Regions from separate parts of the Pelagibacterium mangrovi genome, predicted to be linked through region 2. Evidence: predicted binding sites of a transcription regulator. Region 2 holds the regulator's gene; each other region holds the start of a gene.

Region 1 (2,265 bases), on a different contig from region 2:
GGAGCGCGGGTTTTGGGACAAGGCCAGCGACGAGGTTCAATCGTGGATGGGCGACGACGATGCCGAGCGGCGGCGGCGCATGGATCGCGAAAATCACCATCGTGGCCGTGGGCCGCGCGGATATACCCGCTCTGACGACAGGATCAGCGAGGACGTCCATGATCGGCTGACCGATGACTGGATGCTCGATGCTTCCAATATCGAAGTGTCGGTTTCGGGCGGTGAGGTGACCCTGAGCGGCAATGTCACCAACAGGCAGGACAAGCGCCGCGCTGAAGATATCGTCGACGACGTCTCCGGCGTGAGTCATGTCCAGAACAACCTTCGGGTCGCGCAGGCGCGCGACAATGACGGTTCCACCACCGCTCGGTGATATTTTGGCAGGCCCTGCCCTTGGTGGCGGGGCCTGTTTTTGCCGCTAACGGACGCACTCAAAACTCCAGTCAAATTCGGGTGGCGGATTTTCCTTGCAGCGTCACAATGGCCCCTATTGCAAGGAGCCTTTGCCCTGACCCTTTTTGGCAAGACGATACCCTCGCCCGTGGGCACACTGACGCTGGTGGCCGCCCCAGACGCATTGGTGGCTGTGCTTTGGGAGAACGACGATCCGCGCCGAGTTCCGTTGGGTCCTCTTACGGTTGATTCCGGCCATCCCGTACTGGGTTTGACCGAACGCCAATTGGGCGAGTATTTTGCCGGGCAGCGCACTCGTTTCGAATTGCCGCTGTCTTTCCCCGGCACGCCGTTTCAGAAAATCGTCTGGGCGGCGCTTCTCGATATTCCCTATGGCGTGAGGCGCAGCTATGGCGACTTGGCTGTGGACTTGGGAAAACCGTCAGCCGCTCGCGCTGTCGGCGCTGCCAATGGGCGCAACCCGCTTTCGATCATCGTGCCATGCCATCGCCTGATCGGAGCTGACGGCAGCCTTACCGGGTTTGCCGGGGGACTGGATGCAAAGCGTTATCTGCTCGGTCTGGAGGACCGCGCCGCCGGCGGGCTCTAGCCCAACGGCCACCGCCCGATGTCGAGCGCCCTGCCCTTGCCTTTCTGAGCCAACACGAATTCGCGCACCGTCCACTCGATCGGCCGGGTGAGCCTGATTTCGTTTATCGCCGGAGTAGGCCGCAGCAGAGTGATGTGGGGATGGAAGTTCCATTTCCCCGGAGGCAGGGCGGACTTGATCAAAGCCGATTGCAACTGCCGGTGAAATGCGAGCAAAGCGCCCGAGGCCTGATTGCCGTGAAGCACGATGCATCTGTTTCCCGGCCCTCCAAAGAGCGAAACCGTATCGAACCAGGCTGGAAACGCGCCGCATCTGATAGAGGCCGCGGCATCCATTGCCGCATCGATATCGCCCTTGCGGACCCCGCGCCCTCCCACCGGGCAAAGCGAAACATGGAGCCGGTCGGCCCGATAGACGCTTCCTTCGAGCCCTAGACGATATTTCATCGCTCGCGCGAAATCCTCGATGGGTCCAGCTATCTCTTCGGTCGGGCGCAGGGCAAAATAGCAGCGATTTGCGAATGGTGCGGGTTGGTCCGCGAATAAATCCAATGAGAACATTCTGACGCCTCCACATCAAATGTTCCTATTATGTTCTCATTTCTCGTTGGCTTTGTCCACCGCCGAGGAGTCTACCGACGCGCGATGGCCTGCCAGCACATGTCCGCGATCTGATCGACCTCTTCGGTCGCAATCGGTCGGGGATCTAGGCGACGGCGCTTGATCGCGTGGCGGATGGCGCCGCGCACGAAACTCGCCAGAAGAAAGGATTGCCCTTCGCGCACCTGCCCGGACTTCTGGCCGTCCTCGAACAACCGCCGGGTATAGTCGAGGAAGCCGGAGAATGTCGCCGCGATATCGGCACGACTGAGTTCGGGCGAATTGTCGAGATATTCGAATATCCGCGCCCGCTCGGGACCTTCGAGGATGAAGGCGATGTAGTCGGAAATGTATCGGCGGATGCGCGCACCATGATCGACGTTTTCGGCGTGCTCGACCATCATGGTGGCCGCCATTTCTTCGCCCACGCGTGCGTAAACGCCAAGCACCAGCGCTTTCTTTGACGGAAAGTAATTGTAGAGCGAGCCGGTGGCCACGCCCGCGCGCACCGCGATCGCGGCCATCGAGCACTGCAATCCGTTTTCCACAATCAACTGGGCGGCGGCATCGAGGATTCGATCCCGTTTATTCACAGGCATATGCATAGTGAATGAACCTTCATTCATCCGTCATGTTGCCAAGGTAGCTGTCTTCTCGACCGGG
Region 2 (2,265 bases):
GGAGCAATCACGCAGCTCGATTTCAATACCTATTCGGGCGGCGCGGAGGCGCTGATCGCAGGGATCGGCGGCGGTGCACGGCTTTATGCGCTCACCGCCGCGGTCGATCTGCGGGTCACCGATACGGAATCGACGGAAATCGTGCGCGCAGGCACCTATTCGAAACAGGCTGTCGGGACGGAGGTTTACGCCTCGGTCTTCCGCTTCTTTTCGAACGATCTTTACGATATCCGGATCGGCGACAAGTCGCAGGAAGGGCTGCATGCGGGCATCCGCTGGGTGTTGGCCGAAGCTGCGTATGACATCGTCTCCTCCATCGTGAACCACAACGGCTCGTGCGACAGCCGTCTGCCCGAGGTTACCCAGGAGCTCCGTTCCGAACAGGCCGTGCATCGTGCCGAGGTGGCCACCGGAGCAAGTTGACCGTCGGTCATTGTCGCAAGCATTTCCCGGTCCTGCGCCGAAAATTCCTGCCGAACCAAGATCTGAAGATCATAGCCGCGTCGCGCGTTCAATGTTCCGCACGAATGTAATTCTATCGAAACACTTGCAGAACATTTCCGGAACACGTATAAAAGTTCAATATTTGTTCCGATTCTACGCCGCCGAGGGGCCCGACAATGTTGACGCGCAAGCAGCACGAACTTCTGATGTTCATTCATGAGCGGATGAAGGAGAGCGGCATCCCGCCCTCTTTCGACGAAATGAAGGAAGCGCTTGATCTCAAGTCGAAATCGGGGATTCACCGTTTGATCACGGCCCTTGAGGAACGCGGGTTTATTCGCCGCCTGCCCAACCGGGCGCGCGCGCTGGAGGTTGTCAAGCTTCCCGATTCGATGAATCCGTCCTTGGGCGGCCGCAAGGCGCGGTTCGAGCCGAGCGTCATCGAAGGTAATCTGGGCAAGGTTCCCGCCAAGCCGGTGGCCGCCACTGCGGAAAATGGTGGTTCGGTTTCCATTCCCGTCATGGGGCGCATCGCGGCTGGTGTTCCCATCGAAGCGATCCAGACTCACTCTCACTCGATAGCCGTTCCCCCTGAGATGCTGGGTGCCGGAGAGCATTTCGCGCTGGAAGTGCGCGGGGATTCGATGGTCGACGCCGGTATTTTCGATGGTGACACGGTGCTGATCCGCAAGCAGGACGCTGCAGGCAATGGTGAAATCGTCGTCGCTCTGGTCGATGACGAAGAAGCGACCCTCAAGCGTCTGCGCAAGAAGGGCAATGCCGTGGCGCTCGAAGCGGCCAATCCGGCGTATGAGACCCGCATTTTCGGGCCGGATCGCGTGAAGGTTCAGGGGCGGCTTGTGGGACTTTTGCGGCGCTATTGAGCAGCGCAAAGACTATAAGTCCCGGACTTTGGGATGACGGAATTTTTCCTAATCCGACGCCAGCCGCCACGGGCGCGAGGGCGTATCGATCCCGGTCCGTATGGTGGGGGAAGCCTCGGGACCATTCCAGTCGACCATATGCGCCCCGTAGCGCGCAAGTTCGGATGCATCGATGACCAGATGGGCGGCTGATCGACAGACTTCAGGCGCTTTGATGCGGGCGATCACCACGTCGGCGATCCGGCAATCCTCATCGAATGCCGATCGGTCCTTGACGAGGGCGATCGTGTATCCCTGATCGGTTTCGAGCACGCAGCCGAGGCTATCGCAGCGGGTTGCATCGTGACTGTCCGCTATGGAAGTGATGTAGCGCTCCGACCAGACGTTGGTGGCGAATGTGCCGTTTCGGCCCGCCATCAGGGCGACCGCCCCGTCGTGGCGGACCGCAACGGCCTGGCTTTGGTCGGCGATAAATATGTCGGGCGCCCGCTCGATGCAAAAGATCGTGATGATCGGAACGGCGAGTATGGGGCCTGAAAGCCGTATCCTATTGCGGAAATAGGCAAGCCACGCCAGCGCAGCCAGGGCTACAATCAGGGCGGCTGGCGAGAGGATCGGACTGGGATCGAATCCGCCGCTCAACTCGCGCACGAAGGCGGCGCACCAGAGCATTGCCTCGATGCTCCAGCCCAAGGCCGCGTAGGGCAAAACATCAAGCCCAATCGGGATCAATAGCGTGCCGAGCAACGCCGCCGGCATCATCACGAAGCTCACAATCGGCATGATCATGAGATTGCCGACCACACCGAATGGTGCCGTCTGCTGAAAGTGATAGGCCGTGAAGACGACCGTCGCCAATCCGGCGATGACGCTGGTCATCGCAACACCGATCGTCATGCCGAAAGCCTTGGCGCGAACCGGTGTTTCTCGATTGTCC
Region 3 (2,265 bases), on a different contig from region 2:
GCCAGCGTCGTCTTGCCCAGGCCCGGAGGGCCGACGAACAGCACATGATCGAGCGCCGCCTTGCGCTGCCGCGCGGCCTCGATGAACACCTGCAGATTGGCGCGCGCCGCCTCCTGCCCGATGAACTCGGAAAAACCCGAGGGGCGAAGCGATACGTCGAGGCTGTCGTCGCGCCCGGAAGCGGCGTCGGTGAGGTCGGTCATTGTGCCTTGCTATTGCTCGAGGCCCGCGATTGCAACGCCCCACTCACGAACTCAATTCCCGTAGCCCCAGCCTGATAAGCTTTTCGGTCGCCGTGTCCTCGCCCTCTTTCGCCACCACGCGCGCCACGGCGCCCGATGCCTGGGCCTGGGCGTAGCCGAGATTGACGAGGGCGGAGACGGCGTCGGAAACATTGCTGCCGGCGACGCCCTCTCCCAACGCGGTTTGCAGGCCGATGACGCCGGCGTCCACCGCGCCGAGCGCAGGCACCTTGCCCTTGAGTTCGGAGACGATGCGCTGGGCGAGCTTGGGACCCACGCCGGGGGCACGGCCGACCATCGCCTTGTCCTGCAGCGCGATAGCCGAGGACAGATCCGAGGGCGAGAGCGTGGAGAGGATGCCAAGCGCGACGCGCGAACCCACTCCCTGCACGGTCATCAGCAGCTTGAACCAGAGCTTTTCGGTTTCGGTCGCAAAGCCATAGAGCCGGATCATATCCTCGCGAACGATCATCTCGATGAACAGCGCCGCCGCCTCGCCCACGCGCGGCAGCGCCTGTAGCGTGCGGCCGGAGCAATGGGCCTCGTAGCAGACGCCGTTGACGTCGATGAGCGCGATGTCGTCGCCGATGGTCTCGACGATCCCCTTGAGCTTTCCGATCATGCGCTCTTGGCCAGCTTGCGGTGTTGCCGGTGGTGGGCATGACAGATGGCGATGGCCAGCGCATCGGCGGCGTCGGCCGATTTGAAATTGGCGGCCGGCATCAGCGTCTTGACCATCAACTCGATCTGCTTTTTTTCCGCGTGTCCGGTGCCCACGACCGACTTCTTGACCAGATTGGCCGAATATTCGCCTACCGGCAGACCCATCGAGGCCGGCGTCATCACCGCGATGCCGCGCGCCTGACCGAGCAGCAGGGTGGACCGCGCCCCGGCGTTGACGAAGGTTTCCTCCACCGCAGCTTCGGTGGGGTGATGTTCGGCGATCAGCCGCATCAACCCTTCATGAAGATGGACCAACCGCAGCGCCAATTCCTCATCGACGGCCGGGGTGAGCACGCCACAGGCTATGAACCGAAGCCGATTGCCCTCGGCCTCTATGATTCCCCACCCGGTCCGCCGAAGCCCCGGATCGATCCCCATGATTCGCACCACTTCCAACATGCTCCCAGTCTAGGCCAACGGATATGACCCTACAAAGAACAAAGTGAACAAAGCGAAAACATTCCTGTTGATACTTCCTGTGGATTCCGCGCGATAGGCGGCATTTGCGCGATGGCCGCAAGATTGTGTTCACCCCTTAAGTCCTAGTGTCCGCCCCGGACGCGGAAATTTTCAGGACAGCATGGATGAAGCGGGAATTCAGACTGCCACGGCAGGCCTGGGCGAAAATCGCAATACGGACCACCAAATATACGGTGTTTGCCGTCATCATCTCCGCCATCGTCTCCTCCGCGCTGCTCGAAATCTTTTCCCAGGGGATAAACGAGGTCGGGCTGATCGCGGCCGTCGTGGCGCCGATCATCCTGGGCGGGCCGATGGTATTCGGCATGACGATGCGCCAGTTCCAGTTGCAGATGGCCTATGAACGGCTGGAGGCCGCGGCGGCGCGCGACAGCCTCACCAATTGCTTCAATCACGGTGCTTTCGTCGAAGCGGCGACCGCCGCGCTCACGGATGAGGCCAATCCCGGCGGGACGTTGCTGGTGATCGATGCCGATCACTTCAAATCCATCAACGATCGCTTCGGCCATGCTAGCGGCGATACAGCGCTCAAGCTGATCGTCACCGCCATCGCCGCCTCGGTCGAGCCGCAAGATATCATCGGACGGCTGGGCGGAGAGGAATTCGGCGTATTGCTGCACGGGTCCGATATCGAGCCGGCCCGAAGCACCGCCGAGGCGATCCGTCAGGCCGTCCGGAAAATCGAATTCACCGCCGACGACCAAAGCTGCACGCTCTCGGTCAGTATCGGGGGAGCGATTGCCCAAAGTGCCGTCGATTTCGGCGGCCTGTTCCGGCTGGCCGACGAGCGGCTTTATAAGGTCAAGCAAACCGGGCGCAA

What was found. The regulator LexA, encoded in region 2, represses DNA repair genes until DNA is damaged. The targets are predictions, from matches to a motif close to TGTTCNNNNTGTGTTCNG.
Region 1: a site for LexA is predicted at 1,584-1,601, ahead of V4T21_RS17615 (2'-5' RNA ligase family protein). Genes of this name have one in related genera too.
Region 3: a site for LexA is predicted at 1,408-1,425, ahead of ruvC (crossover junction endodeoxyribonuclease RuvC). Genes of this name have one in related genera too.

Annotation. Positions count from the first base shown of each region.
Region 1 covers NZ_JBAFXA010000011.1:10,475-12,739, reverse strand. The annotation lists gene V4T21_RS17625 (BON domain-containing protein) at 1-373, shown strand, start outside; gene V4T21_RS17620 (methylated-DNA--[protein]-cysteine S-methyltransferase) at 491-1,003, shown strand; gene V4T21_RS17615 (2'-5' RNA ligase family protein) at 1,000-1,449, opposite strand; gene V4T21_RS17610 (TetR/AcrR family transcriptional regulator) at 1,635-2,195, opposite strand.
Region 2 covers NZ_JBAFXA010000003.1:232,447-234,711, forward strand. The annotation lists gene V4T21_RS06270 (CsgG/HfaB family protein) at 1-423, shown strand, start outside; gene lexA (transcriptional repressor LexA) at 621-1,328, shown strand; gene V4T21_RS06280 (ComEC/Rec2 family competence protein) at 1,377-2,265, opposite strand, start outside.
Region 3 covers NZ_JBAFXA010000001.1:476,258-478,522, reverse strand. The annotation lists gene ruvB (Holliday junction branch migration DNA helicase RuvB) at 1-203, opposite strand, end outside; gene ruvA (Holliday junction branch migration protein RuvA) at 247-864, opposite strand; gene ruvC (crossover junction endodeoxyribonuclease RuvC) at 861-1,364, opposite strand; gene V4T21_RS02295 (GGDEF domain-containing protein) at 1,550-2,265, shown strand, end outside.